3 regions of the Heliomicrobium gestii genome follow, and region 3 is predicted to be linked to each of the others. Evidence: predicted binding sites of a transcription regulator. Region 3 holds the regulator's gene; each other region holds the start of a gene.
The links. Region 3 encodes HrcA, which represses chaperone genes, less so after heat shock. Its sites were predicted from a motif close to TGTTAGCACTCNNNNNNNNNGAGTGCTAACA; they were not measured.
Positions count from the first base shown of each region.

Region 1: a site for HrcA is predicted at 4,316-4,346, ahead of htpG (molecular chaperone HtpG). Genes of this name have one in related genera too.
Region 2: a site for HrcA is predicted at 5,217-5,247, ahead of groES (co-chaperone GroES). Genes of this name have one in related genera too.

Region 1 is NZ_WXEX01000009.1:66,620-74,859, forward strand. It holds gene GTO89_RS11445 (SLC13 family permease) at 1-1,920, opposite strand, end outside; gene GTO89_RS11450 (SLC13 family permease) at 2,227-4,185, opposite strand; gene htpG (molecular chaperone HtpG) at 4,391-6,271, shown strand; gene GTO89_RS11460 (stalk domain-containing protein) at 6,339-6,989, opposite strand; gene GTO89_RS11465 (restriction endonuclease) at 7,235-7,615, shown strand.
Region 2 is NZ_WXEX01000002.1:289,857-298,096, forward strand. It holds gene amrA (AmmeMemoRadiSam system protein A) at 1-116, opposite strand, end outside; gene GTO89_RS03315 (nitrogen regulation protein NR(II)) at 324-782, opposite strand; gene GTO89_RS03320 (N-acetylmuramoyl-L-alanine amidase family protein) at 994-1,806, opposite strand; gene GTO89_RS03325 (hypothetical protein) at 1,941-2,792, opposite strand; gene groL (chaperonin GroEL) at 3,089-4,726, opposite strand; gene groES (co-chaperone GroES) at 4,890-5,174, opposite strand; gene GTO89_RS03340 (class I SAM-dependent methyltransferase) at 5,362-6,138, opposite strand; gene GTO89_RS03345 (SMODS domain-containing nucleotidyltransferase) at 6,311-8,158, shown strand; gene GTO89_RS03350 (DUF192 domain-containing protein) at 8,183-8,240, opposite strand, start outside.
Region 3 is NZ_WXEX01000014.1:48,252-56,491, reverse strand. It holds gene murJ (murein biosynthesis integral membrane protein MurJ) at 1-943, shown strand, start outside; gene lepA (translation elongation factor 4) at 1,087-2,892, shown strand; gene hemW (radical SAM family heme chaperone HemW) at 2,904-4,157, shown strand; gene hrcA (heat-inducible transcriptional repressor HrcA) at 4,268-5,302, shown strand; gene GTO89_RS14660 (TCP-1/cpn60 chaperonin family protein) at 5,387-6,958, shown strand; gene grpE (nucleotide exchange factor GrpE) at 6,955-7,662, shown strand; gene dnaK (molecular chaperone DnaK) at 7,740-8,240, shown strand, end outside.

The DNA of each region.
Region 1 (8,240 bases), on a different contig from region 3:
GACACAGATCGAGATCGCGCAGATCATGCCGTAGAGGATCGCCAACGACCGTGTCTGTCCGTGCGTAAATACCCGCTTATCGGTTCCGTCCAACAGGGTGAAGTAGATGGCGTTTTGGTTCGGCAGGATCCAGGGATTGCAGGCCATCAGCATGATCAGGCCGACCAGGAGCGGACTGAGGCCCATGGCCTCGCAGAGCGGCGTCACCGTCAACATGCCCACAAGCAAACCGGGCGAGATGGGCAGCACAAACCGCAGCAGGGTAATATAGAGGGCGACCGATAACAAAAAGATCAAGGGACTGCCCATGACCGACTGCAACAACGGTTGCAACAACCGGGATAAGGCATCGGTCAAGCCGGCCTCTTTCATGGCGTTGCCAAAGCCCAGCATCGATCCGAAGGTGATCAGAAAGCCCCAGTCGATGCCGGAGCGAATCGTTTGATCGGTCAGCACAGCGCCCACATAAAGAATCAGGAAGCTGGTCAGAGCCACCCAGGCGCCGTCGATGCGATGCCAAGACTGGGTCAGAAAGCCGATCAGGGAGAAGGAGGTCGCCAACAGGCAGACCTTTTCTTCGCCCGTCAGGGCGCCCAGGACCTTCAGTTGCGCCTCAATCATGGCGGGTTTGATCACCAGTTGTGACTTGTAGGGAAAGAGCAACAGAATCGCCAGGAGCGACAGGAGAAAAAAGGGGAGGCCCAGGGGAGCGGCGGTGAGAAACCAGGTCTGATAGGAGAGGGATTGCGCCAGCGGCTGGGGGAGCAGTCCGAGCACGACATAACAGACGGCCGCGCCGTTCATGAACAGGAAGGACATGTGGCCGAAGCCGAGGAGGCAACTCATCGCCAAGCCGACAGAGGCGCTGCTGCCGGCGGGAAGGCGCAGCGTTTCACTCAGCGCGACCAGCATGGGCGTCATCAGCGCCACCCGGCCGTTGGCCGACGGGATCACCGGTGTGAGCAGCATGCCCGTGATCGCCCATGCCAGGGTTTGTCCGCCATAGTTGGGCGGAAAGCGCTTCATCACCAGCAGCGCCAACCGGTACATCAGCCCGGTGCGTGAAATCCCTGCCGTGAGCGCCGATACGCCAAGGATCAGAAACCACGAGGAGTTCGAAAATCCGGAAAAGGCCGCAGTGGGTGTGGCGGCATGCAGCAAGACGGCGGCCAAGGGCAGGCACAACGCGACGGCATGGGGAGAAACCACGTCGACAGACCAGAACAACGCTGCTGCGGCGATGATCTGCAACAAGGCGATATGGGAACCCTTCATCCCGAGTGAGTGAAGGAAGATAGACAGAAGCGACTCCACCAGGACCACGAAGATCAGTAAAGCCAGCAGTTTTTGTTTTTTCCGGAGCCGCAGCCAGGGGGCGAGGGGGGACAACCAGGTCAGCGCAATGGTTGACCAAAGGGGCTGGCGCCGCGGGTGCGCTTCTTCTACAGATACGCCAGCGGAACGAGGGGAGAGCGCCTGTTCCTTCGCCCGAGCCACATCATGACCGGAGTGAATGGCCAACCGTTCTGACAGCAGCTTGGCCAAGTCGATGGCCAGGCTGTGATGCTTCGATAACAAGTCGTCGAAACGCTCCTTCGATAAGCGGGCCAGCAGGCAAGGCGTGTCGGTCTCCACGGTGGCGGTCCGGGGAACACCGGTCAGCAAGGCCATCTCGCCGAAACAATCACTGGCGCCAAACTGAGCGAGGAGGCGTGGTTTTTGTCCGGGAAGCGGTTCACGGTACACCGATACGGAACCGGAGAGAATCACATAGAGCGAATCGCCACGATCGCCCTCGCGAAAGATCACATAGCCCGCCGGCAACTGCACCTCTTCAAACTCCGGCAACAGTTTCGCCCGGTTAATGCGGTCCAGGCCCGAGAAGATGGGGATAGTGGATAACCGTTCATCAATGTCCACGAGGCAAACATCTCCTTTGGCGCCGGCGGTGTCCATGCGATTTTTAACTATATATACACATATGTGATGATTGAATCGGACATAACGCCAGTGGGAGCGTCGATCTCCCCGAAGGTGACACCGTCGCCGGTTTACCCGCCTCGAAGGGGTCGGCCATGGGTGTCCTGTTTGTGCGGCTGGCGCGGCAGCGCGCAAAAAAAACGAAGCGAAACCCACCGGGATTGACGGGGTGGCTCTCGCTTCGCCTTTGCTTCTGCATGGATGCTTACCGGCATCGCGCAGGGGGATGTTTATTTGAGCGGATCGCTAATAGATCAACCCCACCATTTCCCAGTAGGGCACCGAAACGCCGATGGCGATCAAACAGATCAGGCCATAGAGCATCGACAAGACCCGTGTTTGTTCATGCTTGAATAACCGGTCATCGGTTCCGTCCAGCATGGAAAAGTACATGGCGTTTTGGTTGGGCAGCACCCAGGCGTTGCTCGTCAGCAACAGGATCAGGCCGACCACAATTGGATGGATATGCATGGCGCCACAGAGCGGCGTCACCGTCAACATGCCCACGAGCAGGGCCGGCGTGATGGGCAGCACGAAACGGAGCAGATAGATGTACAGGGCGACAGCGAACAAAAAGGCGATCTGATTGCCCATGACCATCGCCAGCAGCGGTTGCAGCATATGGGACAGGGTGTCGGTCAAACCGGTGTCTTTCATGGCGTTGCCGAAACCCAGCATGGACCCGAAGGTGATCAGAAAGCCCCAATCGATGCCGGAGCGGATGCTCTTATCGTTCAACACAGACCCGGCATAGAGGATGAGGAAACTGGTCAGGGCGACCCAGGCGCTGTCGATCTGGTGCCACGTCTGGGTGAGAAAGCCGATGAGGGAAAAGGAGGTCGCCAGCAGGCACACCTTTTCCTCGCGGGTCAATGGTCCGAGCACGGTGAGCTGCGCGTCGATCATCTCCGGCTGGATCTGCAGCGGTTCCTTGTGCGGAAAGAGCAGCAAAATCGCCGCAAAGGATAAAATGAAAAAGGTCAAGCCCAGCGGCGCCGCATCAATCAGCCAGGTCTGATAGGAGATCCACTGGGCATCGGCGTGGGGAATCAACCCCAGAATCAAGTAACAGACGGCAGCCCCGTTCAGAAACAGAAAAGACATGTGCCCGAATCCCAGCAGGCAGCTCATGGCCAGGCCGGCGGTGGCGTTGCCGCAACCGGGCAGCCGCAGCGTTTCGCCGAGCGCGAGCAGCATGGGCGTCATCAGGGACACGCGGGCGTTGGACGAGGGGATGACCGGCGTCAGCAAGGCGCCTGTGAGCGCCCAAGCCAAGGCTTGTCCGCCATAGTTGGGCGGAAAACGTTTCATCACCAGCAGCGCCAGCCGGTACATCAGCCCTGTGCGCGATATTCCCGCTGTGAGCGCCGAAACGCCGAGGATGAGAAACCAGGAAGAATGAGAAAACCCGGAAAAGGCCACAGCCGGCTTGGTGGCGTGCACCAACACGGCGGCCAGGGGTAGGCATAAAGCGATGGCATGGGGAGAGAAAAAGTCATAGGCCCAGAACAGGGCCGCCGCGGTGATGATCAGCAACAGGGCGATATGGGCGGCTTGCATCCCCGCCGATTGGAGAAGGCAGTACAGCAGTGTCATCAACAGGGCCGTCGAGGAAAGGAGCCAAAAGGGCTTCGCCTCTTTCAGCCATCCTAGCCAAGCGGCGCCGCCGGCGCCGGAGGGGAGGGGCAACATGGCAAACAAGCGCCAGCGGCTCGTAACCGCCGCTTCGGGAAAATCATCGAGATCGATGTCCGTTGCCGCGATCACGTCGTGGAGCTTGCGGTTGTGACCGGAATAGATGGCCAACCGTTTCGACAGCAGCCGGGCAAAATCAATGGCCACACGGTGATGGTGATTCACCAGATCGTCGAAACGCTCCTTGGACAGGCGCGCCATCCGGCAGGGAGTGAGGGTCTTGGCGGTGGCGGTCCGGGGATCGCCGGCCAAGAGGGCTGTCTCGCCAAAACAATCGTTGGCGTCATAGCGGGCCAAGATGCGCGGCCCTTGCCCGGGGGCCGGTTCGCGATACACCACCACAGAGCCGGAGATAATGATGTATAGGGAATCGCCCCGATCGCCTTCGTGAAAGATGATCTGGCCCGCCGGAAAGCGGATCTCCTCAAACTCCGGCAGCAGCTTTGCCCGGTGGACCCGGTCCAAGCCGGAAAAGATGGGCATCTCCAATAAACGCAGATCGACATCCACAGACAAAAAACCCCCGTTTCCGCCAGAATTAGAGAGTCGATCTCATCTTACTTGATTTCACTGGAAAAGAACAATAACCGGGTGAATCTTTGTTGACATCCATCCTTTAATTTGGTAAAAAAAATATAGCGATTAGCACTCAAACATCGAGAGTGCTAATCGCGCCTGAAGAGGACATGCTCGAATTGCTGGAGGAGGAGTCGCGATGACAGTAAAACAGTTTCAAGCGGAATCCAAAAGACTGCTCGATCTGATGGTGAACTCCATCTACACCCATAAGGAGATTTTCCTGAGAGAACTGATCTCCAACGCCAGTGACGCCATCGACAAAATCTACTACAAGGCCCTGACCGACGAATCGATCAGCTTCAACCAAGCCGATTACTTCATTAAAATCGAGGCGGACAAGCCAAACCGGACCCTGAAGATCATCGACAGCGGCATCGGCATGACCCAGGCCGAGATGGAAGAGAACCTTGGCGTCATCGCCAAGAGCGGCTCCTTGGCCTTCAAAAAGGAAAATGAGCTAAAAGACGGCTTCGACATCATCGGCCAGTTTGGCGTCGGCTTCTATTCCGCCTTCATGGTCTCCGATGTGGTCACCGTGATCAGCCGCGCCTTAGGCAGCGATCAGGCCTACAAGTGGGAATCCCAGGGCGCCGATGGCTACACCATCGAACCCTGTGCGAAAGACACGGTGGGCACTGAGATCACCCTCAAGATCAAAGCGAATACGGAAGACGAAAGCTATGACGAGTTCCTGGAAGAGTACCGCATCAAGTCGATCATCAAGAAGTACTCCGACTTCATCCGCTACCCCATCAAGATGGACGTGACCAAATCCCGCCTCAAAGAGGGCAGCGAAGAGGAGTACGAGCAGTACACGGAAGAGCAGACCCTCAACAGCATGGTGCCCATCTGGAAGAAGAATAAGAGCGAACTGACCAAGGAAGACTACGACAACTTCTACTCGGAAAAGCACTTCGGCTTTGACAGCCCGCTGCGGCACATCCATATCAACGCCGAAGGCACCATCAGCTACAAAGCCATCCTCTACATTCCCGAGAAGATGCCCTTTGACTTCTACACGAAAGAGTACGAAAAGGGCCTCGAACTCTACGCCAACGGCGTGCTGATCATGAACAAATGCGCCGACCTGCTGCCTGACTACTTCAGCTTCGTCAAAGGGATGGTTGACTCGGAAGACCTGTCGTTGAACATCTCCCGCGAACTGTTGCAGCATGACCGGCAACTGAAGCTGATCGCCAAGAACATCAAGTCGAAGATCAAGAGCGAACTGGAAGACCTCCTGAAAAACGACCGCGACCAGTATGTGGAGTTCTTCCAATCCTTCGGAAAGCAGTTGAAATACGGCCTCTACAGCGATTTCGGCTCCCACAAGGATGTGCTGCAAGACCTGCTGCTCTTCTACTCGTCGAAAGAGAAGAAGCTCGTCACCCTGGACGAGTATGTCTCCCGCATGCCTGAGGACCAGAAGTTCATCTACTACGCCGCCGGCGACTCCATCGAGCGCATCGACAAGCTGCCCCAGACGGAACTGGTCGCCGACAAGGGCTACGAGATCCTCTACTTCACCGACGATGTGGACGAATTCGCCATCCGCATGCTGCGGAGCTACAAGGAGAAGGAATTCAAGTCCGTATCGAGCAGCGACCTGGGCATCGAGGCCGAGGAAAACAAAGAGGCATCTGATGCGGAAAAACAGGAGAACCAGGAACTCTTTACGGCGATGAAAGACCTCCTGGCCGACAAGGTCAAAACGGTCAAGGCGTCGAAGCGCCTGAAGCAGCACCCCGTCTGCCTGTCCAACGAAGGCGAACTGAGCATCGAGATGGAGAAGGTGCTCAAAGCCATGCCGAACGGACAAGAGGTCAAAGCCGACAAGGTGTTGGAGATCAACGTCAACCATGCGGTGTTCCAGGCGCTAAAAGAGGCGCGGGAGCGGGATCAAGAGAAGTTTACGCTGTACACGGATCTCTTGTACAACCAGGCCTTGTTGATTGAAGGCCTGCCTGTCGACGACCCGGTTGCCTTCTCCAATAACATCTGCAAGATCATGGCGTAAGCAAAATCATGGCGTAAAGGAAAAGGCGGCCTTTAAGAGCGAAGATTCTTAAAGGCCGCCTTTTTGTTCATTCTGCAACCGGATCCAGGTCATACGATGGCAGTTTTCCGCTCGTCACGAACCAGTTTGCGTAGTTGTCATGACTGTCGTAAGTAAACTTTTTGATGGTGATGCTCTCCTTTGACCGGTACTTTTGACCGGTCGAATCGGTCAAGACATAGCTGATATCGAAGGTCGCCGTATCGGCGTCATTGCCGGGTTTCTCCGATAACTCATAACTGACGATCCAAGGGCTGGAGCCCCCGATCACCCAGTTTAAATCCTTATAGTCCCCATACTGCTGCTGCTTTAATTCTGGAGACAACAGGGCGTAGCGCAGTGCGCCGTTCCTGTGCATGGCCGCCTCGGCCCAACGCCGCGCCGCCTCCTGTTTGTCTGCCGGTTTCAACGCCGATTCCAGCTGTTGGATTTGAGTTTGTCTTTGATCCAGTATGGAAATGGTCTGCTTGGCCTCATCCCATTCGACGGATCCGCCCATGGCTTCAACAATCTGCCGCACAGAACCGACGATGTGGCCGTTGTCGAGTCGCAAGGGAACAACCGGTGGGACGTCCTTGTAGTTGAGCGATAATTTTACTGTGCTCGCTGCATAGACAACGCCGGCAGATAATGCGGGGAGCAATAGGGCAATGGAGCCGAAAAGGAGTTTTTTGTTCATGGAACATCTCCTCCAATGCTGGTGTGTTTGACTTGAAGCTACACCTTCTTACGTTATATGGTAACACAAATGGGATTAACAGTAATACAGGTTTTCCTTGATCTCGTCATTTCCTTTGCACATCTGCCTGAGCTTTGAAGGGAAAGAGGCAACGATTTATAGAAATAGCTACATGACATAGGGGCAACAAGGTTAATCGAACATAATCACGATGAAACTACCCACTGTTCTGCTTGGAGAAATGTTTGATCTCTTTTGAGAACCTTTGCAAAGATCTATTTGAATTCAACGGCAACACCATCACCCAGCGCAATAAGTACGATGGCAAAGGTGGAGACATCCACTTCTGCTGCATTCGACAACGAATCGACCAGTCGCGCTTTGAGAATGGTCAGGTAAATTTATTTGTTCAGGTCAAAAAGCATGTGGGGACGATCGATGACTGGGCGGAGACACAATTGCTGCAAATGATGCAAAATGAGCCAGATGCCGACGGTTGCGTTATGTCATTGGCTGACGGTTTTAGCGATGACGCCCGAGCATTGGCCGAAAACAACAACATTCTGCTGATGGACGGCTTGAAGATCAGTGAATGGCTGCTGAAGAGAATGGTCGCCAAATTCTAAAGGCTGTGAAACAAGAGGGCCGTCAGTGTTCACTGGCGGTCTTTATGTTATAGCGCGTCAGGCATGGGCGTTGTTTCTAGAGTGAGAGTTCTGAACGATGAAGGTGCTAGTAAGCGTGGCGGTTGATTTACCAGAGAAAAGCCAACGCTGAAAGAAAAGAGGAACTTTACAAAAAGATGAATGAGGACGATGGTCGTAGTTGTAAAGCCTATGCTTCTAGGCGGCCCTGAAGGATGGGGATGGAATCTCGGGTGTGGTGGAAAGTTGCCGTCTTTGCACCAGCGCTTTCTTCGATTAACCATTGACGGCATTGAAGAAGATTTCGTCGTCGGCGATCACATGCTGAAAATCCTCGTAATGGGAAAATACAATTTATAACAAATATGGTATTTGCGCTGAGTTCCATAAAGTTATTATTTATTCGAAGTAATATAAAGCATGGTGAATGGCGGATAATCAGAACTTAAATTGCGTGCAAAAACAAATATTTGTATTTAGAAGGGAAAATAACCTTATTTGTAGAACCAATAAATGTTTATTAAAAACAAGCCTAGATAACTAGGGCCCTGTCAGAGCACGGTAGTCTGAAAAAAGGAGTTAATTTACATTTAAAGGAATCTGGACT
Region 2 (8,240 bases), on a different contig from region 3:
TTCGCCCAAGCCCGCATGGCGTCAAGGGTCTTCTGGACGCGGGGCAGTTCGCGGCCGCCCACGGCCGGCACGATGATCGGCGGATGGGGCGACACACCGCCAAAGACGACTGTCATGGGAACACCTCCCTAGGGGTTGCCCAGAAAGGGCATTGCTTTCCATTTCTATTGTACCGCAAGTCCAACCCAATGGTAGTGTTTTCTCCTGTCGCGCCTTTATACGATCGGATCAGCCGGCAATGGCCAGGCTGCGCCGCCTTTTCAGCAGAAGGGCATGAAAAAACCTGCCCTTCCCGAGGCGGGACCGGCAGGCGCTTGTCGCCGTTATTTACCCACATGCGTGATGATCACGCCGCCCTTTTCATCGTTCACCGGCGTAACGGTGATCTGGAATCGTTCATTCCCCCGCGGCGTGGCGCAGTCATAGTCGTAAGCAAAGGCCTTCACCTTTCCCTCTAAAACGGAAAGGATTCCCTCATAGATGGGGCGCACTTCGTCACAACCCTGATCGATGGCGGAACGGCAGATTTTCAAGTAGTTGATGCCGACGCCCGCCAGCGATGGATCGGCGATGTCGTTTTCGATGGCGTTGCGCTCCCACTCGTGATTGACAAAGGTGATGTAACCCTTCCCATCCAAAACCACCAGTTGCATGGGAAGGGAATTGAGGATCGTCATGTACCGGTTCTCATTTTCTTGGAGCACCTGGATAAAGCGTTTCAGTTGGGCTTCCCGTTCTTCGCACCTGCTGACAGCGGCACGGTGATCCTGTGCGTGTTCCATAAGAAGCCCCCCTTTCTCACTGCTAATATTAATAATTATTCTTTCTTCTCTTCTAAATCCCTGCATCCACCGTACGATCATTTTCGTAAACCTAGATTCTAATTTCCATATATTTTAATTTTTGGCCTTGCCAAAAACAAGGAGGCCCCCCTACCGAAAAGTTCGGTGACAGGGCCTCTCTCTTTCCCCGGTCTTGTTTTCCCCGGCGTCCTTACGAATCCAGTAACCCCGGCGACACCGCCCGGTCCACCTCGGGGATGAAGCCGCCCGGCGCCTGGTCGGTCGCGGCGCCCTTCGGCTCTTCCGCCGGTTCTCCGCCCAGGTAGCGGGCGATGCCGGTGGCGATGCCTTGAGCCAGCTTCTCCTGGTAATCGTCCCGGAGCAGCAGCGCCTCTTCGGCCGCGTTGGACAAAAAGCCCGTCTCCACCATCACGGCCGGACATTTGGTCATGCGCAGGACAAAGTAGTCTTCAGCCTTGGCCTGCCGCCCGTCTTTATTGCCGACGCGCTTGGTCATCTCCTTCTGGATATGCAAGGCCAATCGTTTCCCTTCCGCCGACCCCGGTTGATAGAAGGTCTGAGGTCCCTGACAGGCCGGCGCCATGGGGAAGCTATTGGCATGGATGGACACATAGACCAGCGCGTTGGCCCCTTGGGCCTTTTCCACACGTTTTGTCAGTTCGCTGCGCTGGCTCCAGGGACCGACGGAAACGTTGTCTTCATTCTCGCGGGTGAGAATCGCTTTGCCGCCGGCTTGATTCAACTGGTCGACCACCTTCTTTGCGATCAGCAGGTTGACGACTTTCTCCTGGGTTCCCCGGGTTCCCTTGGCGCCGCCGTCTTCACCGCCATGGCCGGGGTCGATGGCGACGACCTTGTCCTGGATCACCCCGGAGAAGGTCAGCACAGTCCGATCCTCCAACAACTGATTGACGCCCCCATAGAGGAGGATGGCCGATAGGGCCATGACGGCGGTCACCCACATCCGGGGATGTTTGCCCACGATCATGTACACCGAACGCACGGTACAACCCCCTTCCTGCAAAAAACATATGCCGTAAAAAATGCGGGAAGACCCCCCAATGCAAAAGAGGCGCCATCTTTATCAGACAGCGCCCCGGTTTTTGGTTGAACCCTAGGATATCGTTGAGCACCCTTTCAACGTTGCTTCGATTGGCCGGTGAGACGATCATACACCTTTTGCATTTTTTCTTCGCTAAAGGGCAAGCCGTACAAGGTTCCCAAGGTTACGCATTCTGTATATCTCTGGCCGGCCAAATTATATTGCAACAACGGTCGAGCGAAGAAAACATCGCTTTCTTCCTTACGCGCAACTTCAAGGGAAACAGACACCGTTTCTGCCGGCGCTAAGATGATCCCATTTATATGATCGTATTTGGTGTCACCTTTCGTGACCACGATTTTATCGGGGGAAATCTCGTTGGAAATAAAGGAGATGCCTTCCAACGTAACCTTGTCATTGGAATTATTCTTTAAATCAAAAGAGGTTCGAGACAGTGGAGAGACAGCCGTCTCCTGCGATCCGACGACGACATTTGAACTTGCCTTTTGAAGGACCTTGACAAACATTTTGTCCATTGGATATACCTGCTCTGTATCGTCTTTATACTTGATTTTTAAACCTTCTATCGGGCTTTCACCAATCCGATCTAAACGCAAGGTCAGCGTAATATTGTCAAGTTTATAGCCTTTGTACTCACTTCCCGGAAACACTTGCCAACTTTCCAGAGATACGTTTTCCGAATGCAGGAGTTGGACATCAGCAATCAGATCTTGGGCGCTCGTTCGCGTATCCACTAAGAAGACACAAGGAAACATGACTTTATCCCCCGGATATCCCGCTATGTAGCCACTCGACTTGACAAAGTGTATGGATCTGTCAACTTCGCGCGGAGAACCGACACCTACCGGCTTATAAAACATAAAGATCGCCGCTGCTACGATGACGGCCAACGCGGTAAGGAGGACCCCTCTTTTGTTTCCGTTCATTTTTCTTACCACCTTTTAAAAAGCCCCTACTTTCGTAGGGGCTTTTATTCCCATTAATAGTATACCACTTTTAGTGTGTCTGTTCCACTAATTGGATCGTAAACATGGTTATACGATGTTTGGGTTGCAGTCTTGTACGGCGGGGGAAGATACTCCGATTTCGTGTATAAATGCATTGATATTGTATATGCCGGGCGCACAAAAAAAGAGGGATGCCGACTTGCATCAGCATCCCTCTTGTCTTTCCTCTATCCTTGGGTATGGTCAGGAGAGGCGACCCAGCCTTGCGGCAGGTCTTACATCCCCATGTCCATACCGCCCATGCCGCCCATTCCGGGGGGCATCGCAGGGCCTTCTTTTTTCTCGGGCTTGTCGGCGACGATGGCTTCCGTCGTCAGCAGCATGGCGGCGATGGAAGCGGCGTTTTGCAGGGCCGAACGGGTGACTTTAGCGGGGTCGACGATGCCGGCGCCGATCATGTCTTCATACACCTCGGTGGCGGCGTTGAAGCCTTGGCCGATGGGCAGGGACTTGACCTTCTCGACAACGACGGAGCCTTCGTACCCGGCATTGTTGGCGATTTGACGGAGGGGTTCTTCCAGGGAGCGGCGGATGATAGCCACACCGGTCGCTTGGTCGCCGGCGGGAACTTCCACGCTGTCGAGGGCTTTCTGAATGCTGACCAGAGCGGTGCCGCCGCCAGGGACGATGCCCTCTTCAACGGCCGCGCGGGTGGCGTTCAGGGCGTCTTCGATGCGCAGCTTCTTGTCTTTCAGTTCCGTCTCGGTCGCGGCGCCGACTTGGATGACGGCAACGCCGCCAGCCAGTTTGGCCAGGCGCTCTTGCAGTTTTTCCTTGTCGAACTCGGAAGTGGACTCTTCATGTTGACGGCGGATCTGGGCGATGCGGGCTTTGATGTCGTCGGCGCTGCCGGCGCCGTCAACAAGGATGGTTTCTTCCTTGTTGATGCGGACCTGACGGGCGCGGCCCAGCATGTCGATGGTGGCGCTGTCCAGCTTGATGCCGACTTCTTCAGAAACAACGCGGCCGCCGGTGAGGATGGCGATGTCTTCCAGCATGGCTTTGCGGCGGTCGCCGAAGCCGGGGGCTTTGACGGCGACACAGGTGAAGGTGCCGCGCAGTTTGTTGACGACCAGGGTGGCCAGGGCTTCGCCTTCCACGTCTTCGGCGATGATCATCAGCTGCTTGCCGCTTTGAACGACACGTTCGAGGACGGGCAGGATCTCTTTGATGGAGGAGATCTTTTTATCGGTGATCAGGATGTAGGGCTCGTTGAGGACGGCCTCCATCTTGTCGGGGTCGGTGATCATGTAGGGGGAGATGTAGCCGCGGTCGAAGTTCATGCCTTCGACGACTTCCAGGTCGGTGGTGAAGCCTTTGGATTCTTCGACGGTGATGACGCCGTCTTTGCCGACTTTCTCCATGGCTTCGGCGATCAGGCTGCCGATGGTGGCGTCGCCGGCGGAGATGGCCGCAACCTGAGCGATGGCTTCTTTGCTTTCGACAGGCTTGGAGATGGCTTTGATTTCAGCGACAGCCTTCTCGACAGCCGTTTCGATGCCGCGCTTCAGCACCATGGGGTTGGCGCCGGCAGCGACGTTTTTCATGCCTTCGCGGATGATGGCTTGGGCCAGGATGGTGGCGGTGGTGGTGCCGTCACCGGCCACGTCGTTGGTCTTGGTGGCGACTTCTTTGACGAGCTGGGCGCCCATGTTTTCAATGGGGTTTTCCAGTTCGATTTCTTTGGCGATGGTGACACCGTCATTGGTGATCAGGGGAGAGCCGAATTTCTTCTCCAGAACGACGTTGCGGCCTTTGGGGCCAAGGGTGACACGAACGGCTTCCGCCAGGGTGTTAACCCCTTTTTCCAGAGAACGGCGGGCCTCTTCGTTAAAAACGATCATTTTCGCCATGGGGTTGTCTACCTCCTTAACAGTTCCAGCAGTCATGGTGGGACACGAGCCGTCCGCCGGCGTGAGATTCTGACATGCTCGGCTGTGTAACGCCGGCTGCGGCGACAGGGTCCCATCGGGTTTGCGCTTATAAGTAAAGGGAACGCCTTGAAGTGTGCGTGGATTACAGCTTGGCCAGGATGTCGCGTTCGTTAAGAATCAGGTACTCGGCGCCGTCCAGTTTGACTTCGGTGCCCGAGTATTTGCTGTAGATGACCCGGTCGCCGACAGCCACTTCCAGAGCGGCCCGCTCGCCGTTGTCGAGCAGACGGCCAATGCCCACAGCCACGACTTCGCCTTGCTGGGGTTTTTCTTTGGCGGTGTCCGGCACGATGATGCCGCTGGCGGTTTTTTCTTCCGCTTCGATGGGCTTCAATACAACCCGATCAGCCAAAGGTTTGATGTTCATACGAAACGGTACCCTCCTTCAGATGCTTAGCCTTGTTCTCGTTGTTAGCACTCACCTTGGTCGAGTGCTAACACCCAAGTACTATAATAGGGAGCCGCCCAAAGTGATGCAAACACCATGATCGGTCGTTTGGCTGATTTAGCTCCCGAAATTAAATATTTCCCACACCTTTTGCCAATATACACCTTCATCCTTCTTTTTTGGAGAAACTTCCTTTGCGCAGGCGGGCATAGAGGGACAGGCCGGCGGGAAAGGCGAAGCGCCGCAGCCAGCGGGCTTCGATGCGGTAGAACCGGTCGAGCCATGCCGATACCAGTGGGCTGCCGCCGCCTCGCCGGTCGCTCCCCCAACCCTTCGCGGCGGTCCGGAGCAGGACTGCCGCCGGGAAAATAAAAAAATTCGTGTAGGAGAACCGCTCCACATGCCCGTCCAACGAGGTCAGCAGTCGCCGGAGATCGGCGGCGCTGTAGCGCCGCCGATGGCCCAAGGCGCTGTCATGGCGGCTGAACAGCCAGGGATGAGCGGGCACGGTCAGCAGGAGCAGCCCCCCCGGGCGAAGCACCCGAAAGGCCTCCGCCAAGGCGGCGCCATCGTCGTCAAGATGTTCCAGGACGTCAAGCAGCAAGAGGGCGTCAAAGGTCTCATCGACAAAGGGGAGCCGCTCGGCGCTCCCCTGGTGAACGAAAAATCCGCGGCGGCGCCCTTGTTCGACAGCAGGCCGGCAGGGCTCCACCCCCTCGATGTGACCGAGATCGCCCAGTTCCGCCATCGTTCGCCCGCTGCCGCATCCGATGTCGAGGATGCGCGGCAGGCGGCGTTCCGCTTGAGCGCCCGTTCGGCAAAGCCGCTGGTCCTCTGTGGACAGGGCATCGATCAACTGGTCGCGGATCAGCATCCGTTTGCCGCGGTACCACCAGTGGTCTTCCTCCTCCGCCCACATGCGCCGCTGTTCCTGTTCGTCCATCTTCTGCGCGCCTCCTCACCGTTCTTATGAACCGGAATGGATTTTTCCGGCTGCTCGCCTTCCCGGCAGCAGGGATGGGACAATCAAAGGGAGAAGATCAACCAGATAAATCAACGGACAAAATTAGGATAGAAAAAGATAAATGCCGCATCTAAAATCGGGGGGCTTTCCGATGAACGATCGCCTGTTTCCACAATATAAACAACTGCAAGACTCTGTGGCCCTCTGCAACGTCTTTTTCGATCTTGTCGATTCCACACGGCTCAAGCAGCAGTTGGGGCCCGTTGAAGGCGTAGCCCTCTCCCTCCGCCATAACCAACTCTGCGCCGAGACGGCCGAAGCCTATCAGGGCCAGGTGGTGAAGCACATCGGCGACGCCATTTACGCCGTCTTCCCGAATCCGCTGCCGGCGCTGCTGGCGGCCCTCGATGTGAAATACACCATCCTCAAGGAAAATCTGCCCTTCCAGACGAAAATCGGCCTCTCCTTCGGCCTGGTGACGCCGGTGCGCACCCCTGACGCCGATTACCTGGGGGCCGCCGTCGACATGGCCGCCCGTCTGGCCTCCCAAAGCGCGCCCAATCAGGTGCTGCTCGACGAGTCCACCTTCCAGATCGTCAAATCCCTCTTAAAAAGCCTCGATACGATCATTTTCCGTTTTCTCGGAATCCAGGACCTAAAAGGTCTGTCTTTTACGCCTCTTTATGAACTGTCCCACAGCGACCTGGGCTTTGTCCAGGAACAGAGCGCCTCCTCGGCCCAGCCGTCCCGCTTCTTTACCCAGCCGGCGGCGGCGCAACCGGCGAGCGCTCAGGCCGCCCCCCCTTCCTCCGCCACACCCTCGCCGGGCAACATCGCCGGAAAACTGCTTGCAAAGTTGGCCGGGAATATCAACGCAACCCCGGCGGGCCCTTCCCCCACCGCTTCGACGGGAACCACCGGAGGCGGCTCCCCCACCGGAGCGGCGCGTCGCAGCGCCACGATCCATTCGGTCCCGACCGCCGGCAGTGCCGGTCCCGGCGCTACGGCCGCCTACGGCGCAAATCCTCTGGGGAACGGCGTCACCCCCGTCTCGGCAGCGACGGCCGCCGCTGTTTCTACCGCCACCGCCGGCCTTTCCCCGCTGGTGCAGACCTATCTCGAACCGGTTCCTGTGGCCGATGAGGCCTTCCGGCAGTTTCTGCGCCGAATCAGCTTGAATCGCGAGGATGTCGATCAGGTCTATACGATGCTGCAGAACATGCACTATGCCCTGAAGGATCAGCCTGCTTTGCCGGTGCGGCGGATCCGGCCGGGCGGATCCTTTATGCGCGGAACGATGATCCGCCCGAAAAAGAGCCTGGATCTGATCGTTGAAATCGCGCCGGTCGACGGCGCGACGCCCAATGTGACAGAGGTTCTCGGCCAGATTCGGGCGACCCTGTCGAAGATGGGGTGGAACCGCGATGTGGAAGAACAGGAAACCTGCCTTGTCCTGGGCCATGAGGACAGCTTCCGCATCTCGCCGGTGCTGGCTCTGGTGGAGGAGGAAAAAGAGGCCTATTACCTGCCCAACGGACCCGATACGTGGATTCCCCGCGATCCCCAGGCGCCGGAGCGGTGGATGGCCGAGGCCTTCCGACGGCACGGGCCGAGCTTCCTCGCCCTGATCCGCATCCTGCGGGCCTGGCAGCGCACCAACTGCCGCATCCTGCGGACGTTGCACCTGGAGATGCTCACCGATCTGCTCCTGCGCAAGGTCCGCCTCGAGCCGGGACCGGAAGGGCTATACAACTGGTTTCATTACATCCACCAGATCTTCAGCCAACAGAGAAAACCCTTCCTGGCCGATCCCTCCGACCCCGCCTACTTTGTCGACGGATACCTGATGACCAACGCGGCCGCCTTCAACCAGTTCGGGCGGCTGCTCTCCCACTCGCTCCAGTTGGCCACAGAGGCGGTCAACCTGGCGCAACAAAAGCAATACCTGCTGGTTCAGAACAAGTGGCGGGCGCTCTTGGGGCCCGGATTCGGGGTCTAGATCGGCCGGCAATCATTCGCGCCGCTACGCCGGAGTGAATCGGAGCCTGTGGCCCTTCTGGAGCGCCAACCGGCTCGCTGTG
Region 3 (8,240 bases):
CATGCTCCTGCGTGTCGGATTGCGCTACCAGATGGTCATGCGCCTTGACCATCCTGGTGTCCTCCAGATCGCAAAACTCATGGGACCGGCTCTCCTCGGCCTGTCGATCGGCCAGATCCAGGACATCATCAACCAAAACCTGGCCTCCGCCCTGGAACCGGGATCGATTTCGGCCCTTCGCTGGGCGAACCGGCTCATGCAGTTGCCCCTTGGGGTGTTTGCCATCGCCATCTCGGTGGCCGTTTTTCCCAGCCTGACGAGCGCCGCTGCCCGCCGGGAATGGCTCGACTTCCGTCGAAACTTGTCACTGGGCTTGCGCACTGTTATCTACATCACCGTCCCTGCCGCCGTCGGCATGGCCATCCTGCGCGTCCCGATCGTACAGGTGCTCTTTGAACGGGATAAGTTCGATCATACGGCCACCTTGGCCACAGCCTCGGTGTTGCTCTTCTTTCTGATCGGCCTCTTTGCCCAGGGCGCCAACCAGTTGCTTCCTCGCGTCTTTTACGCCTTGCAGCGACCGTCGATACCGGTTCGGGTCAGCACGATCATCCTTGTCGTCAACACCGCCCTCAGCTTGGTCATGATTCGCTACTGGGGCGCCGAAGGGGTGGCCATGGCCTTCTCCCTCAGCGCCATCGTCGCCTTTGGCCTTTTCCTGATCCTGGCGCGGCGGGCCCTGCGATCCATCGACGGCGGCCGGCTGATGATGTCCCTGGCAAAAACCCTCACCGCCTCGGCGATCATGGGGGCTGTTATTATGGCGTTGCAGCAATTTATCGGCGCTCTGGTGGACATGACCACCCTGACGGGCCAACTGGTTTTGTTGACGATCACCGTGTCCGCCGGCGCCGGCGTTTATGCCCTGGCGACCTATTTAATGAAGATGGAAGAAGCGGATATGGTTGCGCGCACCTTCCTCAGCCGGTTTACGCGACGGTAGAGGGCCTACACCCCGCGGTGCAGGCCTTGCCTATTTTCAAAATGCAGCGATTGGCTGGCCGATTGTCGTTGTTTGCCCCCAGTGAAATGAGTTATAATATATTGCATATGTCTGTGCAATTGGCAAGGGAGGCTTTTCGAATTATGGGACAGGCGCAAGCCAACATTCGAAATTTTTGCATTATCGCCCATATTGACCACGGCAAATCGACCCTTGCCGACCGCATCCTGGAATTTACCGGGGCGCTGACGGAACGTGAGATGGAAGACCAGGTCCTTGACTCGATGGATCTGGAGCGGGAACGGGGCATTACCATCAAACTGCAGGCCGTCCGTCTTCAGTACAAGGCGAAAGATGGCCAGGTGTATACACTGAACCTGATCGATACCCCGGGCCACGTGGATTTCACATATGAGGTTTCTCGATCCCTCGCCGCTTGCGAAGGGGCGTTGCTGGTTGTCGACGCTGCTCAGGGCATCGAGGCTCAGACGCTGGCTAACGTCTATCTGGCCCTGGAGAACGACCTGGAGATCATTCCGGTCGTCAACAAGATCGATCTGCCCAGCGCCGAGCCTGACCGGGTCAAGCAGGAGATTGAAGATGTCATCGGCCTGGACGCCTCTGACGCCATCCTCGCTTCCGCCAAGGCCGGCATCGGCATCGAAGAGACCTTGGAAGCCATCGTCGCCAAGGTTCCGCCGCCGAAGGGCGATTCGACGTCGCCGCTGCAGTGCATGATCTTCGATTCTTTTTATGACGCCTACAAGGGCGCCATCTCCTATGTCCGCGTCGTCGAAGGCACCGTGAAAAAAGGCACCAAGATCAAGATGATGTCGACCGGGAAGAACTTCGAGGTAACAGAGGTGGGCGTGTTTACCCCGGCGCCGCGACAGGTGGAGCAACTCTCCTCCGGCGAGGTCGGATTCATTGTCGCCTCTATCAAAAACGTCAAAGACACCCGGGTAGGCGATACGATCACTGACGCCGATCATCCCGCCAAGGAACCGCTGCCTGGCTACCGCCAGGTGACGCCCATGGTCTATTGCGGCCTCTATCCCGTTGAAGGCGCCGATTACGAAGACCTGCGCGACGCCCTGGACAAACTCCGCCTGAACGACGCCGCCCTGATCTACGAACCGGAGACATCGGTGGCTCTCGGTTTCGGCTTCCGTTGCGGCTTTCTCGGCCTGTTGCACATGGAGATCGTCCAGGAGCGGCTGGAGCGGGAGTTTGACCTTGACCTGATCACGACAGCGCCCAACGTCATCTACAGGGTCAACCAGACCGACGGCGAGGTGATCCTCGTCGACAACCCGACGAAACTACCGCCGACCCAGAAGATCGAGACGATCGAAGAGCCCTATGTGAAAGCGTCAATTATGGTGCCTTCCGACTTTGTCGGCGCCGTCATGGAGCTCTGCCAGGAAAAACGGGGCTCCTTCATCAACATGGATTACATTGCCGGCCAGCGTGTCATGCTGATCTACGAACTGCCGCTGGCGGAGATCATCTTTGATTTCTTTGACCAGTTGAAGTCGCGCACCAAGGGCTACGCCTCGCTGGACTATGAACTGATCGGCTACCGCGTTTCCGAACTGGTGAAGCTGGATATCCTCCTGAACGGCGACCTGATCGACGCCTTCTCCATCATCGTTCACCGCGATCGCGCCTATAACCGCGGCCGGGCGCTGGCCGACAAGCTGAAGGACCTCATTCCCCGGCAGATGTTTGAGGTGCCCATCCAGGCCGTCATCGGCAACAAGGTCATCGCCCGTGAGACCATCAAGGCGATCCGCAAAAACGTTCTCGCCAAGTGCTACGGCGGGGACATCTCCCGGAAACGCAAACTGCTGGAAAAGCAAAAAGAGGGCAAAAAGCGGATGAAACAGGTGGGGAACGTGGAGATCCCCCAAGAGGCCTTCATGGCCGTCCTGAGTATCGACAAGTAGGACGGAACAACATGAGCGATCACCGGAACATCACGGAGCGTCAGAACCTGCCGGAGCGAGGGCACGCCCTCTCGGCGGCGCAACACCTGAGAGCAGGCTGGGGCGTCTACGTCCATGTCCCCTTCTGCCGCAGCAAGTGCGCCTATTGCGATTTTTATTCCCATCCGGCCGATAAAACATTCCGGATGGCTTACGGAAACGCCGTCATCGGCCAGATGGAAAGGGAGGCGGGCCATTGGCGCCGCCGCCTCCCATCGGGGCCGGCGACGGTTTTTTTTGGCGGCGGAACGCCCACCCTCCTGCCCGGCGCCGCCGGCGCGCAGATCCTGGAGACCCTGCGGCGCTGTTATGGACTGGACGAGCGGCGGGGGAGCGCGGAAACCCCTGCCGAAATCACCATCGAAGCCAACCCGGGGACCGTTGATGAGCGAGAATTAGCTTCCTGGGCCGAGGCCGGCTGCAACCGCATCTCCCTGGGCGTGCAGGCCTTTCAGCCTCGCCTGCTCGCCTTCTTGGGCCGCCGGCAGCGCCTTGCCGATGTGACCGAGGCCGTCGCTTTGGCCCGCAAAATCGGCATTGACAACATCAGCCTCGATCTGATCTACGGCATCCCCGGTCAGACCCTGGAAGATTGGCGACTGTCCCTCGAATTGGCCCTTGGCTTGGCCCCTGCCCATCTGTCTCTCTACAACCTCAAAGCTGAGGCGGGAACGCCTCTGGCTGAGTGGATGAACCGGGGCCTGGCAAATCCCTGTGACGAGGATCTTGAGGTGGAGATGTACGAGGCGGCCCGTCAGATCCTGAAGTCAGCCGGACTGGCACAGTACGAACTGTCCAATTTCGCCCGCCCTGGCCGGGAGTGCCGCCACAACCTAAACTACTGGCGGCGAGGCGACTACCTCGGCTTTGGCAGCGGCGCCGTCTCTGCCGCCGGCCTGCAGCGCTGGTCCTGGCCCGCTGACAGCAGCGCCTTTGTTCATGCCTTTCAAAAAGGCGAAACCTTCCTCCCTATCGAGGAGGAAGGTTTATCGGCGCTAGTGGCGGCCCAGGAGGCCATCATCCTCGGTTTGCGCACGATGAGGGGCGTCAGCCTGACGGCGGTCGCCGGCGAGTACGGCCTGGACGATACAACATTCGAAAAATGGCATAGACTGTCAGCAGATCTCTCCCGCCAGGGGTGGATAGACTATGATGGAACAACGATCTCCCTGGCGCCGCGCTCCTATCTGATCGCCAATGAAATCATGGCGCGCTATCTGGACTGAAAGGCGGCGGACTTCCCCAAGTATTGACAAGCGAATTTCGCGGTGGTATTTTTTACGGTAGAGGTTAGCACTCGCCTTCATCGAGTGCTAACAACGGGAGGTGTTCCGGGATGCAGATGAATGATCGCAAGCAGAAAGTTCTCTGGGCTATTATTCAAGACTACGTATCCACGGCGGAACCCGTCGGCTCCCGCACCATTGCCCGCAAGTATGACCTCGGCGTCAGTCCTGCCACCATCCGCAACGAGATGTCCGACCTGGAGGAATTGGGCCTGATCGAGCAGCCCTACACCTCGTCCGGTCGCATCCCCTCTGATTACGGCTACCGGTATTTCGTTGACTGTCTGATGGAGCGGGAGACCCTCAATCCGGAGGAACTCCAGAGGGTGCAACAAGCCATGTCGGAGCGTCTGCAGGAAGTCAACAGCATCATGCAGCAGACGACCAACCTCCTGGCCAAGTTGACCAACTACACCGCTGTCGTGCTGGGTCCCCAGGTGGGGAAGACGACCTTTCAGCAGATTCACTTTTTCCCGCTCATGCCGACGAAGGCGGTCGTTGTCGTCGTCACCTCAGCCGGTGTCATGGAAAACAAACTCCTTGACATCCCTGAGTCGATGACGCCGGAAGACCTGCAAAAAGTGTCGGCGTTGATCAACGAGCGCCTGCAGGGATTGACGATGGCTCAGGTCCGGGCGTCCCTCTGTTTGGAACTCAATGAGGCATTGAAGAAGCAAAAACAGGTGCTCTCCCGATCGCTCGAACTGATCGATGAAGCGTTGCTTGGCGAAAGCGAGGAACGGGTCTTTCTGGGGGGCACCATGAACATCTTCAAACAGCCTGAATTCAAAGATGTGGAAAAACTCCAGACCCTTTTGGGCATACTAGAACAACATCATACCGTGCGCGAGTTGATGCACGACAACCCCGAAGAGGGCATCCACATCAAGATCGGCACGGAAAACCGCCACGAAGGTTTTCGCAACTGTTCCATGGTCACCGCTTCCTACCAGTTGGATGGCGAAGTCCTCGGCGTCATCGGCCTGATCGGTCCGACGCGGATGGAATACTCCAAATCCATCGCCGTGGTGGAAGGCTTGACGGAACAACTTTCGGCGGCTCTGAAAAAAATGTTCAATCGCTAGAGGTTCTGAAAAAGGTAGGGGCTTTTTGTCCGCAAGAAGTCCCTATTTCCCTGCCTTTTCGGAAGAGACTTGGAGGAATCAGCGTTGAGTGTCAAGCAAGTGAGCAACAACACCGAAGTGGATGAACGATTAGCGGCATTGATGACCAACGCCAACGCCATCCGCGCCATTGCCAGCGCCGTCGAAGGCACCCTCGGCCCAAAAGGGCTGGACACGATGCTTGTCGACAAGTTTGGCGATGTGGTCATCACCAACGATGGCGTCACCATCCTGCAGTTGATGGAAGTCAACCACCCGGCGGCGAGGATGCTGATCAAGATGGCCCGCGCCCAACAGTCCGAGATCGGCGATGGGACGACGACAGCGACAGTGCTGGCCGGAAGTCTGATCAACGAAGGGGTCAACCAGGTGACCAAGGGCGTCCCTGTGTCCCGCGTGATCGAAGGGTTGAAGGCGGGCGTCAAAAACGCCGTCGAGATGTTCCAGCGCCATGCCCGTCCTGTCCGGGGCGTCATGGACCCCATGCTGGAGAAGGTGGCCCTTGTGGCCGGCCGAGAACACCAGGACATCGCCCGCCTGGTTGTGGAAGCGGCTCGCCTTGTCGGTGAAGAGAAGCTCCACGAATCGGGCTTTAAGCTCTCGGAGACGATTCGCGCCCGTGAAGGCGCCGATAACCAGGTTCTCTCCGGCGTGATCATCAATAAGACGCCCATGAATGAGGACATGCCGAAGAAGCTTCAGGACGCCACCGTCCTGATCATCGATGACGCCCTGGAACCGGAAGAACTGGAGGAAGAGGCCCTCGCAACAGAGGCAGGCTTCAACTGGTACCGTCAAAAACAGCAGGAATTCCTGGAGAATGTCCGCAAAATCGTCGCCCTCGGCGTCAAGGCGGTCCTTGTGGACCGGGGCGTGGAAGATATGGCAGAGGAGATCCTCACCGATGCCGGCGTGCTGGTCATCCAGCGTGTTGCCAGCAAGGAGTTGAGAAAGGCAGCCGAACATACAGGCGCCCGGGCGATCAAGCGCACAGGTCTGAAGCGCGATCCCGCCGATTTGACCCGCTACCTGGGCAAGGCAGGCGCCATCGTTGTCGATGAGAAGCTGGAGCATCTCTGTATCCTACAGGGAAGCGGCAAACCGGTGGCAACGATCCTCGTGGGCGCCGCCACAGAAGAAGTTGTCGGCGAGCGGGAGCGCATCGCCAGGGATGCCGCTTCGGCGGTGCAGGCGGCCATCAAAGGCGGTCTCGTTCCCGGCGGCGGCGCTGTCGAACTGGCGGTGGCTCGTCAGATGGAAGAAGTACGCCGTGAGACGCGCGGGATGGCCGCCTATGGCCTCGACTGCGTCGTGGCAGCGCTGAAGAAGCCCTTTTCTCAGATCATCACCAATGCCGGTTTTAATCCCCTGGAGAAGCTGGGCGATGTCATCGCCGCTCAGATGGAGCAGAACAGCGACACCCTTTCGATCAACTGCGACAATGGCGAGTTGGCCGACATGTGGGAACTCGGGGTCATCGATCCGGCCCATGTCAAGATGCACGCCTTGAAAGCCGCCGGTGAGGTCGCAGAGGCGATCCTGCGCATTGACACGATCATTAAAAAACGGGAAGAACGTCCCGATTCAGGCAGCAACCGTGGGGAGGGAGACTGGTGACCATCGAAGAGAAAAAGGATCATAACAAGATAGACGCGGAAGCCTCCGGGGATAACGCCGCTGTGAACCGTTCCGCTTCGGAAGCGGCTGCGGAGGCCGCCGGTCAGCCGGAAAAGGGCGCTGTCGCACAGGATGAAGCGACAGAGGCCGCAGTGGACGGAGACGATATTTCCCTTTCTGAGGAGGAGCGTCAGGCCGCCGCGGCTGAGGAATTCGGCCGATTCATTTCGGAAGTGGCCAAGACTCGGGAAGAACTCGATAAGGCCAAACAGGAGTTGCAGGATTGGGAAAACCGCTATCTCCGCCTCCAGGCCGATTTTGACAACTTCCGCCGGCGGACCCGTCAAGAAAAAGAAGAGTTGGGCACCTACGCCAACGAGGGACTCGTCAAAAAGCTATTGCCCGTTCTGGACAACTTCCAGCGCGCCCTAGCGGCCATGGAAAAGGCCGGTGCCGCTGAAAATCTGCTTTCCGGTGTGGCCATGATCGAGCGCCAGTTCACCGATATCCTGACCAAAGAAGGTCTCCAGGCGATGGAAGCCGTTGGCGCCGACTTCGATCCCCAGTCCCACGAGGCGGTCATGTTCGGTGAAGCCGATGAGCGTTTCGCCGACGGGATGATCATGGAGGAGCTGCAAAAAGGCTATCTCTTCAAATCGAAAGTCCTTCGGCCGGCGATGGTGAAAGTGGCCAAGGGCGGCTAGCCTTCAACATAGATCACCCAGAAGAAGCAATATCACGCCAACCTGTAAATGGCAAAGAAAAATAGGAGGTTTCGCACATGGGTAAGATTATCGGTATCGACCTCGGCACAACCAACTCCTGTGTCGCCGTGCTGGAAGGCGGCGAGTCTGTCGTCATCGCCAACAAGGAAGGCGCCCGGACAACCCCGTCGGTCGTCGGTTTTTCCAAGACAGGGGAGCGACTCGTCGGTCAAGTAGCCAAACGGCAAGCGATCACCAACCCTGATCGGACGATCATTTCGATCAAACGGCACATGGGCACTGATCATAAAGTCAAGATCGATGACAAGAACTACACCCCCCAAGAGATCTCGGCCATGATCCTGCAGAAGCTGAAATCGGACGCCGAAGCCTACCTGGGCGAAACGGTCACCCAGGCCGTCATCACCGTTCCCGCTTACTTCACCGACTCCCAGCGCCAGGCCACCAAAGACGCCGGCGCCATCGCCGGTCTGGAAGTCCTGCGCATCATCAACGAACCGACAGCAGCCGCCCTGGCCTACGGCGTCGACAAAGGCGAAGACCACACCATCCTCGTT